Regions from separate parts of the Proteus sp. fly-1089 genome, predicted to be linked through region 2. Evidence: predicted binding sites of a transcription regulator. Region 2 holds the regulator's gene; the other holds the start of a gene.

Region 1 (6,754 bases), on a different contig from region 2:
TATCGTGAAATACTGGGTGATAAGCGTGGTGATTTTAATGTTCAGCTCGTTCATGAATGGTTAAATAAATTAGTGAGTGAACCAATAGCTGTTCGCGATGATGCTGAAAAATGGTATCTTTTCGGGCATTGTACGGAAGTGACGGCACTACCACAAAGTATGAAACAGTGGCAGACAATTTTCCAACGTTATGGGCAACAACTCGAATTTGTAAGCACTGGATGTTGTGGAATGGCTGGTACTTATGGACATGAACTGAACAATTATGAAAACTCATTAGGCATTTACCAACTCTCATGGGGTAATGCACTAAAAACATTGCCGACAATGCGTTGCTTAAGCACAGGGTATTCGTGTCGTAGCCAAGTAAAACGTATTGATAATATTGAGCTTAAACACCCACTACAGGCGCTATTGGAGATTATGCCATGATATGGAAACGTGAAACGACAATCGAGCATCTTAATCATATTGGGCAAAACAATATGATGAGCCATTTAGGTATTGAATTAACGTGCCTCGGTGATGATTATCTTGAAGGAACAATGCCTGTTGATCATCGTACAAAACAACCTCTAGGTTTGTTGCATGGCGGCGCTTCTGTTGTTTTAGCTGAAACCCTAGGATCGGTTGCTGGGTATCTTTGTACCGAAGGAGAACAGAAAATTGTGGGTTTAGAAATTAATGCCAATCATATTCGTTCAGCCAGAGAAGGTAAGGTGAGAGGGGTATGTAAACCTATTCATTTAGGGCGTTCTCATCAAGTGTGGTCAATAGAAATATTTGATGATGAGGATCGTCAAGTGTGTATTTCAAGGTTAACCACATCGGTTATTTCTTAAGAAAGTAAAAAATTAAATGCACAAAGTGAAATACTCGCTTTGTGCATTTTTATGTTTATAGGTAATGAGAAAAAGAATAAAAATAGAGAACGAAAATAGAAATTATTCTTTATTTAGACTTTATTTTTAATGATAATCATTATCTTCATAATAAAAGAAAAGACGCTCATAATGTTAACTATTTCAAAATTCAACACCGCAGCATTATTAATTGCAGGTTTATTACTCACCGGATGTGATAATAATTCTACCTCTAAAGCGAGTAACAATATAAGTAATATTCCAGTACAAAATATTTCTGGTTTTAATATGGCATATCCCACTTCATTTTCAATGAGCAGAGAGGATACTGAAAACTATTTTAAAATATTGCCTGATAATGTTCAGGACGTTACAACAGAAATGATAGTTTATAAATCAAATCCTATTTGTGATTTGTCGGAAGTTCGTCTGGTTTATTTTAAAATGGCCGATGCAATGACTTACGATGTGGATGCTGGAGCACAAGGCATCATTGATAATATTGCGATAATTGATGGTATGAATGAGATTTTCACATCAATAAAACCATTAACCATTCCAAATGTTGAAAGCCGTCATGTTCTTTTTGAAGGAAATATGGCAAGAGAAAATGTGAGCTATGAAGGTGTTTTAGTGGCAGACCTTAGCACTAATCGCGTTTGGCAATTGCAATTTATTAGTACAATAAATAGCCAGTCTAACAAGCAAAAATACAAACAACTTATTGAATGTACAAGAGAACATATTCAAACTATTTCAATTAATAAATAAGTTCAGCAAACACACAATACAATAAGAAGTTATTCCATCAGTGGTGCTATCTTATCCCTCATGACAAGCATAAAAATGAAATGTCTGTATTGTAAATACCATCGTGTAGATACATATTTTTATGCTTTTTTCTCTCGATTTCAGTGATAACATATAAAGTGCATTTATATTGCAACTTATATGCTTATTGTGCGAATTATAAGAAAAATTAAAAGTTTTATTTTTTGTTATAAAAAAAGACAAAAGTGATATATTACATAGCGTTAAAAATAAAATTTAACAAATTTAACGCAACAATAGAACAAAAAACATACATTTGCATAATATCCTTTCAAAAGACATGGTTGAAGTGATAAGGGTTATCATTACCATTAGTGTCAGGAAAGATATCAATCTCCTTTCGAAATGAGGTCAGAAATGACAAACAACGTTGAAACTTTTTCTCTTAACGACACAGCTTGGCAAGGCATTGTACTGACGGATGATGCAGCAAAACATATTTGCCATTTAGTTGAGAAAAACCCTGAAAAACAGGGGCTTTCCTTAAATATCAAACCCTCTGGTTGTACTGGGTATGGTTATGTTATTGAACTCGTAGCCGGCCCTAATGAAGATGATATTGTGTATGAACATAATGGCGCAAAACTGTTTGTTTCATTGAAAGCAATGCCATTCATCGATGGGCTTGTTGTTGATTATGTTCGTGAAGGACTTAATCAAATGTTTAAATTTAATAATCCTAAAGCTCAAAACGTCTGCGGATGTGGTGAGAGCTTTGGGGTATAACATAGTGAAGTCAGATTATGTCTCAGAGCAATGTTGAAATTGGTGATGAAGTTCAGGGATGGCTAAGCGATCACCACTATAAAGAAGGTTTTTATACCGATATATCAACTGACACCTTAGAAAAAGGATTAAATGAAGCGGTTGTACGTGCAATATCGGCAAAAAGAAACGAGCCAGAGTGGATGCTGGAATTTCGTTTAGATGCATATCGGCATTGGCTAGAAATGGAAGAGCCACATTGGCTAAAAGCGGATTATCCATCGCTTAATTACCAAGATTATAGCTATTATTCTGCACCTTCTTGCAGTTCATGTTGTGCTAACGGCAGTTGTGCTGGTGGTACAAATGAAGCAGTAACCAGTGATAAGCAAGCTGTGCAAGATTATTTAACTAAAGAAGTTGAAGATGCCTTTAACCAACTGGGTGTCCCTGTAAGAGAAGGGCAAGCGGTTGCAGTTGATGCAATTTTTGACTCTGTTTCAGTTTCAACAACATATCGTGAAGAGCTTGCTGAACATGGCATTATTTTCTGCTCATTTAGCGAAGCTATTCAAGAATACCCTGATTTAGTGCGTCAGTATTTAGGTACTGTTGTATCAAGCCATGATAACTACTTTGCCGCACTGAATGCCGCCGTCGCGTCTGATGGAACTTTTGTCTATATTCCAAAAGGGGTACGTTGCCCAATGGAGTTATCGACTTATTTCCGTATTAATGCGGCTCAGACAGGTCAATTTGAACGAACTATTTTGGTCGCTGATGAAGGCAGTTATGTCAGTTATATCGAAGGTTGTTCAGCGCCAGTTCGTGATAGTTATCAACTTCACGCCGCTGTGGTTGAAGTCATTATTCATAAAGATGCTGAAGTAAAATATTCTACTGTACAAAACTGGTTCTCTGGTGGCGATAGTGAAGGTGGCATTCTTAACTTTGTAACTAAACGTGCTATCTGCGAAGGCGAAAATGCCAAGATGTCGTGGACGCAGTCAGAAACCGGTTCTGCAATCACTTGGAAATACCCAAGCGTGATTTTAAAAGGGGATAATTCTACGGCTGAATTTTTCTCGGTTGCCCTAACTAACGGCAATCAACAAGCAGATACTGGTACTAAGATGATCCATATTGGCAAAAATACCAAATCAACCATTATCTCTAAAGGCATTTCAGCGGGTAAAAGTCAAAATAGTTACCGTGGACTTGTGAAAGTTCTCCCTGGTGCAAAAAATGCCCGTAATTTTACACAATGTGATTCTATGTTAATTGGTACGCAATGTGGCGCACATACTTTTCCATATGTTGAGGTAATGAATAACTCAGCACAGCTTGAACACGAAGCGACAACGTCACGTATTGGTGAAGATCAACTGTTTTATTGTCGTCAACGTGGATTAAGTGAAGATGATGCAATCTCAATGATTGTAAACGGGTTTTGTAAAGACGTGTTCTCAGAATTACCGCTGGAATTTGCTGTAGAAGCACAAAAATTATTAGCAATCAGCTTAGAGCATAGCGTTGGTTAAGTATTAATCAAATTCTGGGTGTAACGATACCTAAGGCATATATTATGTTAGATATTAAAAATTTACATGTCAGTGTTGAAGGCAATGAAATCCTGAAAGGGCTAGATTTGCAAGTTCGTGCAGGTGAAGTTCATGCGATTATGGGGCCAAATGGTTCAGGTAAAAGTACCTTATCTGCAACACTCGCTGGCCGTGAAGAATATGAAGTAGATGAAGGTTCTATTACTTTCAAAAATAAAGATTTATTAGAATTAGAACCTGAAGATCGCGCAGGTGAGGGTATTTTTATGGCATTTCAATACCCTGTTGAAATACCCGGTGTCAGTAATCAGTTTTTCTTACAATCTTCAGTGAATGCGGTAAGAGAATATCGTGGACAAGAGCCATTAGATCGCTTTGATTTTGAAGATTTTATTGAAGATAAAATCAAATTACTGGATATGCCTCAAGATTTGTTAACACGTTCTGTTAACGTGGGCTTCTCAGGTGGTGAGAAAAAACGTAACGATATTTTGCAAATGGCCGCCCTAGAACCAGAACTGTGCATTTTAGATGAAACAGACTCAGGCCTTGATATTGACGCATTAAAAATCGTGTCTAATGGTGTTAATAGCCTACGTGATGGTAAACGTGCGTTTATTGTTGTAACACACTATCAACGTATTCTTGATTATATTAAACCTGATTTTGTACATGTGCTTTATCAGGGAAAAATCATTAAATCAGGTGATTTTTCATTGGCGCAAAAATTGGAGGAACAAGGTTATGGCTGGCTTATTGACCCTCAATGAAAAGCGTGAAAAGCAGCGCCAAGTTGAATTACGTAATCAACAAGCACTAAAAATATTTTCTGAATTATATCATCAACGTAAAGGTGACGATAACTTCAACGCTCGTAATCATTGGTTGCAAGTTGAGAAAGTAGGTTTTCCTATTTATCGCCATGAAGATTGGCACTATACACCATTAGATGAGACGTTAAGCCAAAGTTATCAACAGTTACCCCCTTTTGATGTGCAAAGCTTAATTACTAAACATGCTTTAGCACTTGATTGCTATCGTGTTGTAATGGTGAATGGTACGTTTTCGCCAACAGAAAGTAGTAAAGAATTCGGCCCTTATCAGGTGACCTTACTTGATAATCAGAGTGAGCTACCTGAGGCCGTCAATGGTGAAATTTTTCTGCATTTAGTTGAAAGTTTAGCGCCACACCCTTTGCTTATTACACTGAAAAAGGGTGTTATTGCGGATAAACCGCTTTATATCCTTAATATTACACAAGGTGAGCATGGTGCTAAGGTGAATAACGCGAATTATCGTTTTCATCTTGATGTGGGTGCTAATACACAAATGCAGGTCATTGAGCATTATATCAGCAGTAATAATGAAAATCGCCATTTTACTGGCGCGAGATTAACGGCAACGATTGGTGATAATGCCTCTTTTAGCCATATCAAATTAAGTTTTGAAAATGCAGAAAGTCAGCACTTTGCACATAACGATCTGACTATTGGTCGTGATGCTCGTGTTAATAGTTATGCTTTCTTATTGGGTGCTAAACTCAGTCGGCACCATACTAGCTCTGCGCTAAAAGGTGAAAATACAGAGCTTTCGATGAATAGCGTTGTATTACCTAAGGCCGGAGAAATTGCTGATACTCGTACTTGGTTGGTTCATGGTGAGAAAAATTGCCAAAGTCGTCAACTACATAAAAGTATTGCAATGGATGCAGGAAAGGCCGTATTTAACGGTATGATCACTGTTACGCCACAAGCATTAAAAACAGACGGTCAAATGACGAATAACAATCTGTTGCTGGGTGATAAGGCGCAAATCGATACTAAACCACAACTTGAAATTTATGCTGACGATGTAAAATGTAGCCATGGCGCTACAGTGGGTAGAATTGATGATGAACAGTTGTTTTATTTACGCTCACGCGGCATCCCTTTAAGTGATGCTCGTAAAATGATTATTCATGCATTTGCTGCTGAATTAACTGAATCGTTAGAAAATAAAGTGATTAAATCGCTTGTATTAGACAGAATTAATCAGCGCTTATTAGAGGTATAAAATAAGGCATTATGACGCATTCCATTGAAAAAGCGCGAGATGACTTTCCAATTCTTTCACAACAAGTGAAAGGAAAACCACTGGTCTACCTCGACAGTGCCGCAAGTGCTCAAAAACCGGCTTGCGTCATTGAACATGAAAAACAGTTTGCCTTAACACAATATGCCGCGGTTCATCGCGGCATTCATACGTTAAGTGCAAATGCGACAACGTTGGTTGAAAATGTCCGTAAAAAAGCCTGTGATTTTTTAGGTGCCAATAGTGAAGAAGAGATTGTTTTTGTTAAAGGAACAACGGAAGGGATCAACCTAATTGCAAATGTTTATAGCCAACGATTTTTAAATGATGGTGACAATATCATCATCACAGAAATGGAGCACCATGCGAATATTGTTCCATGGTATATGCTGGCAAAACAGTATGGTTTTCATGTTCGCATTTTACCGTTATTACAAGATGGTACGCTGGACTTAAGTCAGTTACCTAGTTTAATTGATGAGCGAACAAAATTACTTAGTATTACTCATCAATCAAATGTATTAGGCACAGTGAACCCAGTTGCAAACATTATTTATGATGCTCGGCAATATGCTTCTCAACAAGGTGGTGAATTACATATCTTGGTTGATGGTGCGCAGAGCGTAATGCATCAACCCATTAATGTTTCACAACTTGATTGTGACTTTTTTGTTTGTAGTGCTCATAAGCTTTATGGACCGACAGGGATTGGTTTGTTGTACG
Region 2 (6,754 bases):
AAAAGTTTATTTATAAGCGCTACTTATTATTCTTTTTAATAAAAACGAAATCTAATATTGTTTAAAGATTGATATAAAAAACAAATAAAATCAATTTGTTATATTTGTTTTTAACGAGGGATTATAAAAGAAAGAAAATGAAACGATTATTTAGTTATGTGCCCTTGGTCATATTTTGATAAAAATTCTTTTTTTTTGGTTGATAATTCGCGTCGCGAAAAATATGCTGTTTCTAACCTAATTTAGGTTTTTCCCCACTTGGGGTTTTATATTTGGAAATAGGCATTGTGCTTATTTCTTTTTTAGTCAAAGTCAAAGAGGAAACAATGCTATGGTTATGCAACATGCTAAACCAGGCAGGGTGGCACTTGTCGTTATGGGCGCATTGCTTGTAACTGCACTACCTGCAAAAATGTCTCATGCTGAAGGATTTATTGATGACTCAACCTTAACGGGTGGTCTTTTTTATTGGCAACGTGACCGTGATAGAAAAGAGTTAACACCAAATAGTCCTGATTACGGCAAATACAAAGCTAACTTACACCATTCTACTTTTAACGCTAATCTAGACTTCTCATCAGGTTACCTTGGTGATTTTATTGGTATTGATTTAGCCGCCTTTGGTGCTGCTGAATTGAATAACAGTGGCCCTGCGGCACCTAATGAAATCGGTTTTAGTGATGCAAAAAGTCGCTGGGATGAAAAATGGACAGGCGATCGCAGTGGTATGAGCGTGTATAAAGCCGCTGCAAAATTCAAATTAGGTAATTTCTGGGCACAAGGTGGATATATTCAACCTAAAGGCCAAAGTTTATTACGCCCGCACTGGAGCTTCTTACCGGGAACTTATCGTGGGGCGGAAGCTGGAGCAGTTTTCGATTTCGATAAAAGTGGTGAATTATCTTTCTCCTATATGTGGACAGATGAATACAAAGCACCATGGTATCGGAATATGTATAACTTTCGCAAAGCTGATCTAGAAACGAATATTAGCTATCTTCACTCTTTCGGCGCCAAATATGATTTTAAAAACAGCCTAGTGTTAGAAGCTGCATTTGGTCAGGCCGATGGTTATATCGATCAGTATTTTGGTAAAGTTTCTTATGATTTCCCAATTGCTGACAATGCATTAAGAACGTCTTACCAATTCTACGGTGCTAAAGATAAAGTGACCGGTGGTGGCGTTAATGATGTTTATGATGGGCTGGCATGGTTACAAGCACTGACTTTTGGTTATACCTACAATGTATTTGACTTCAAAGTAGAAGGAACGTGGGTTAAAGCTGAAGGTAATCAAGGTTATTTTTTACAGCGTATGACTCCGGGTTGGGCAACATCTAATGGTCGTCTTGATGTCTGGTGGGATGGTCGTTCTGACTTTAACGCTAATGGTGAAAAAGCACTTTATGCGGGTGTAATGTACGATCTGAAAAACTGGGATCTATCTGGCTGGGCGGTAGGTACTTCTTATGTTTACGCATGGGATGCTAAGCCAAGTGGTAAAGCCATTTATGATCAAGGTCAGCGTATTAGAGAAAGCGCATGGAATGCGGATATTATGTATACGGTTCAAGAAGGTCGAGCTAAAGGCACTCTCTTTAAACTTCACTATACCCGTTATGATAACCACTCCGATATTCCAAGTTATGAAGGTGGTTTTGGTAATATTTTCCAAGATGAAAAAGACGTTAAATTTAACGTGATAATGCCATTTACTATTTTCTAATATCAGCATAAGGATAAAGTGTATTCATTACACTTTATCCTGAATAAAACTAAAAAAGCTAAATACGATTACGATAAGTAAAAACAAACCTCATTAATGAAGTGAAATTGTCAGTAGTAGTAAGAAGTAGAAGAGTCGAAGTAAAAAGTAGTAAAGAGTCGTTTTAAAATCGCAGTATATAGTAAAAGTAATGAAGTAAAGTCGTCATGTCATGTCGTCTGAGATAAATGTGAGTGGGTTATGTTTATCTCTTGTGTTTCAGTTATTTCGCAAAATTTGCGTAAGGTATTTACCCTAAGTAAAGGCAGTCAGAGTGGGTATCGTAGTGGGGGGTAAATACCTTTATTTTTTTCATTCCTTCCTTTTTCGTCCTTTTCATCCTTGTAGGTTTTTTTATTCTATGGCAAATTTCTTGCCATTCATTTTATCTCATCTTATTTATTATTCTGCATTGAATGTAGTTCGATAATGCACGTTTTCAGGAAGAAGCATGTTAAAGCGATTGGATGATTTTTTATTAGAACCACCATTGAAGCCCTTTAAAGGTATAAAACGATTTATTGTTGAATTTCTTTTTTTTGGTGTGAAAGAGGCGCGTTCTTGTTTATTTGCGGGATTTTTCTTTTTTATTTTATTTGCAACACCAAGTAAAGGAATATTAGGGATACCTCGTTATGACGTTTTACTTATTCTCGCTATTGCTTTCCAATTATGGATGGTATGGGGAAAACTTGAAACATGGGATGAATTAAAAGCGATCTGTTTTTTCCACATCGTTGGTTTTGTGATGGAATTATTTAAAACATCAGCAGCAATTGGATCGTGGAAATACCCTGATTTTGCTTACACTAAATTGTGGGAAGTGCCTTTATTTACAGGATTTATGTACTCCGCGGTAGGAAGTTATTTAATTCAAGCATGGCGTTTTTTAAAAGTACGAATTGAACATTATCCACCTTATTGGATGGCAACTTTAGTTGCACTCGCTATCTATATTAATTTCTTTTCTCATCACTTTATCGGTGATTATCGCTGGTATTTAACTGCTTTTATTTTAGGTCTTTATGCTCGTAGTGTGGTTTATTTTACGCCTTATGATACAGAGCGAAAAATGCCACTATTATTGGCTTTTGTTCTGATAGGTTTCTTTATTTGGCTTGCTGAGAATTTCGGTACATTTTTTGGTGTTTGGCAATATCCTAACCAGATTGGTGCTTGGTCTGCTGTGCATGCAGGGAAATGGGGCTCTTGGTCACTGTTAGTCATTGTTACATTTACTATCGTGGTTCATTTAAAACATATTAAACACAGTATCAGTGTGCCTAAGTAGAGTTATTTTATCCTCAAATTTAAGGTAATAAAAAAGGAACTGTGAACAGTTCCTTTTTTTTACTGAGAGATTATCCAGAATGAATTATTTCTCATCATGTGCGTGGCTATCTTCTTTACAATTGCCTTCAGCGCAGTGGCCATATAAATAAAGGCTATGATTGGAAAGCTTGATACCATGACGTTCAGCGATGTTTCTTTGGCGCACTTCAATCGCATCATCTGTAAACTCGATAACTTTGCCACAATCAAGACAAATTAAATGATCGTGATGGTGTTGTTGAGTTAATTCAAATACTGATTTACCACCTTCAAAATTATGTCGGGTAACAATACCAGCATCGTCAAATTGGTTTAAGACGCGATACACGGTTGCCAGACCAATCTCTTCACCGATATCGATGAGTTTTTTATAGAGATCTTCAGCACTGACATGATGGCACTCAGGATCCTGGAGCACTTCCAAGATCTTTAAGCGAGGAAGTGTAACTTTTAACCCAGCATTTTTTAACGCTTTATTATTGTCGGTCATGCGGATTTAATCCTGTTGCTAATGGTGAATTTAATTTTTGTGCTCACTAATAGGGTTGATTCATTAACACTCGGGTGAATAAATAACCTTATTGATTATAGGCATGATATTTAAAAATAAACACCCCTACCTATCACACTATCTTAGCACACCATTGAATAATTATCATTCTCAATATTGAGTATTTATTTATCCCAGAATTTCATCTAGGCTCATTTCTTCTTTGATTTGAGCAACCCAAGCATCAACACGCTCTTCGGTTAATTCTGGTTGACGGTCTTCATCAATCGCAAGGCCGATAAAGTGATTATCATCTGCAAGCCCTTTAGAGGCTTCAAAATGGTAACCTTCTGTTGGCCAGTGACCCACAATGACAGCACCACGAGGTTCGATAATATCGCGAATTGTGCCCATTGCATCACAGAAGTATTCTGCATAGTCTTCTTGGTCGCCACAACCGAACAGTGCAACCAACTTACCTTCAAAATTAATATCTTCTAGTGTTGGGAAAAAGTCATCCCAATCGCATTGTGCTTCACCATAATACCAAGTAGGAATACCTAGTAACAGAATATCAAATGCTTCGATATCTTCTTTACTGGATTTTGCGATATCATGAACTTCGGCATTATCAGCGCCCAGTCTTTCTTGAAGCATTTTGGCAATATTTTCAGTGTTGCCGGTATCACTGCCGAAGAATATACCTATGATTGCCATAAAGTGAGATAACCTCTTTTATTCTATATTCGTTATACTTCAAATTGTCGCGTTGTTGACTACGTTGATTCGTACTGATTACATACTTTGTATGTAACAGTAACGCCTTTACTTGCCAATTAGCCACACTTCGAAATAGTTAGAGTATATTTGTCTGTGTTTGAACAATTACTAGTGAAAAATAAACATCTTGTTTTCATAATAGAAAACTAAAAAACGTATTTTGACGAAAATAGCAGGGTAATTCTGTCAAATTTGTGTGGTTTAGCTACTAGCTATTCTCATTTTGATGTATTTTCAAGGCGTGATTTTGCGCCAATTGTTCTAGTAATATTTCTTCAATAAGTTCGCTACGGCTAACATTTCTTGCAGTCGCCAACTCATTAAGTGCATTCACAGCATCTTCATTTAATTTCAATTCAACTCGACGTAAACCATTGACTCTGTCTCGTCTTAATTGATTGCGTTTATTAATTCTAAGCTGTTCATCCCGAGAAAGCGGGTTTGTTTTAGGTCGCCCAGGTCTGCGTTCATCTGCGAACAAATCCAGTGTGGTGCGATCAGTTTGTTCTTTTGCCATAAATTTTGCTGTGAAAGGGCGTATACCAATGACTAAATTGCGAAACGCCCAATAATACCCCACATAGTGACGTCCTGCCACTGCTTCCTGAGTTTAACCTATTGTCATTTGGTGTTTTTATCGACAGACTGTGTGATTAAGTACAATAATTATACATTCAGATAAATTATTACTTCCTTAATTACGCCACTTTCAGTAATAAATTATGCTTTTGATAAAAAACGACGAATAGCGTTAATAACAGTGTTAGGTTTTTCTGAATGTACCCAATGTCCAGTGTTTGCTACGACAAAAGCGCTAGCTTGCGGAAATTGGCGTGCAATATCATTACGATATTCATCTAATATGTAAGGCGACAAACCACCACGAATAAATAGCACCGGATAATTCCAAGTAGGGACTTCTTGCCAACCAATAATCTCTGAATAGGCATTTTTGATTGCAGATAAATTAAATAGCCATTCACCACTTTTAAATGATTTAAGTAAAAACTGAATAACTCCCTCTTCTTTAATAAAGGGACTCATGATTTCTACTGCATCTTGACGTCGTGTAACTTGAGCTTTAGTGACGGCTTCGAGTGCCGCAAAAATGTTATCGTGGCGGCGAACATTGTAAGCTACAGGTGACATATCTATTACGACAATGCGAGCAATTCGCTCAGGCGCTAATGCTGTCATTGCCATTGCAATTTTGCCCCCCATGGAGTGCCCGATAATGATGGCTTTTGAGATATGTAAACTATCAAGTAATGTAAGTACATCTTGTGCCATATCTTGATAGCTCATACTTTCACTATGAGGGGAATGTCCATGATTACGCACATCAATTTGGATCACTGTGTGGTCTTGGCGTAGATCACGCCCTAAGACGCCTAAATTATTTAAGTCACCAAAAAGGCCGTGGATCAAAACAATAGGTAAATTGGATGCAGGTGCTGTTTCAGGCTGATGTAATTGATAATTTAATAATGTATTGAGTTTCATGTTAATGACCAAAAAATAATTACGATTTTTCTATGATGACATGCACAAGATACTAAGCCAACTTATCGTAATAATATGCGTGAGTGATTAAGAGTAGAAATAATTGATAAGGGGAATTTATAAAAAACCACATAATTGACATTATTTGGATGTTTATTCCAAACTTATTTAAAAAGTTGAAATATTGACATTGCTCAAAAATAAATATTTAGAATTTTATATTATTTGATGGCTGGTGTGGCGTAAGAAGGCGGTATTTGAAGTAGACTTTGTTTGAATAAGTTCAAAGAATAGAAGATGATACCGAGATAAACAATAGGATAAATACCAAGCTTAGCCATTGAAATGGCTGGATCTTGTATAGATCTTCTTTAAGTTATTGAAATTTTACCTATTTTGTTTTTAAAGATTATATCTTATAATCCTAATTACTTTTTTTTGAAAACAGTACTGGGTAGCAATGAAAAAGATAGAAATTGATGACGAACTTTACCGCTATATTGCTAGCGAAACTAGACATATCGGTGAAAGCGCTTCAGATATTTTAAGGCGTCTACTGAAGCTTGATGCCAAACAGCCCGTACAGCCAGTCGTTGTCACTGAGTCAGTACAAGCACCTGTTATTAAACAGGAAGCTGAACCTAAATCGATTACACCAGCAAAAAATCCGGTCCGTGAAATGCGAGAACTGTTGTTATCTGACAGTTATGCAGAAAAAACAAAATCAGTTGATCGTTTTTTACAGATCCTTTCTACGTTATATAGCCTAGATAGCGCTACTTTTACTCAATCTGCTGAAACAGTACATGGACGAACACGCATCTATTTTGCTGGTGATGAACAAACATTACTCGATAGTGGACGTCATACAAAACCGCGCCATA

The links. Region 2 encodes Fur, which represses iron uptake genes when iron is present. Its sites were predicted from a motif close to ATAATAATGAGAACNACTATCAA; they were not measured.
Region 1: sufA (Fe-S cluster assembly scaffold SufA) is a predicted target of Fur. The motif match lies at 1,984-2,006, and genes of this name have one in related genera.

The regions. Positions count from the first base shown of each region.
Region 1 covers NZ_JBEETS010000001.1:470,961-477,714, forward strand. The annotation lists gene ydiJ (D-2-hydroxyglutarate dehydrogenase YdiJ) at 1-432, shown strand, start outside; gene menI (1,4-dihydroxy-2-naphthoyl-CoA hydrolase) at 429-842, shown strand; gene ABN080_RS02220 (hypothetical protein) at 1,014-1,634, shown strand; gene sufA (Fe-S cluster assembly scaffold SufA) at 2,052-2,420, shown strand; gene sufB (Fe-S cluster assembly protein SufB) at 2,438-3,940, shown strand; gene sufC (Fe-S cluster assembly ATPase SufC) at 3,985-4,731, shown strand; gene sufD (Fe-S cluster assembly protein SufD) at 4,706-6,013, shown strand; gene sufS (cysteine desulfurase SufS) at 6,025-6,754, shown strand, end outside.
Region 2 covers NZ_JBEETS010000010.1:82,758-89,511, forward strand. The annotation lists gene chiP (chitoporin ChiP) at 332-1,726, shown strand; gene ABN080_RS17455 (DUF817 domain-containing protein) at 2,217-3,056, shown strand; gene fur (ferric iron uptake transcriptional regulator) at 3,141-3,587, opposite strand; gene fldA (flavodoxin FldA) at 3,777-4,304, opposite strand; gene ybfE (LexA regulated protein) at 4,576-4,884, opposite strand; gene ybfF (esterase) at 5,088-5,870, opposite strand; gene seqA (replication initiation negative regulator SeqA) at 6,331-6,754, shown strand, end outside.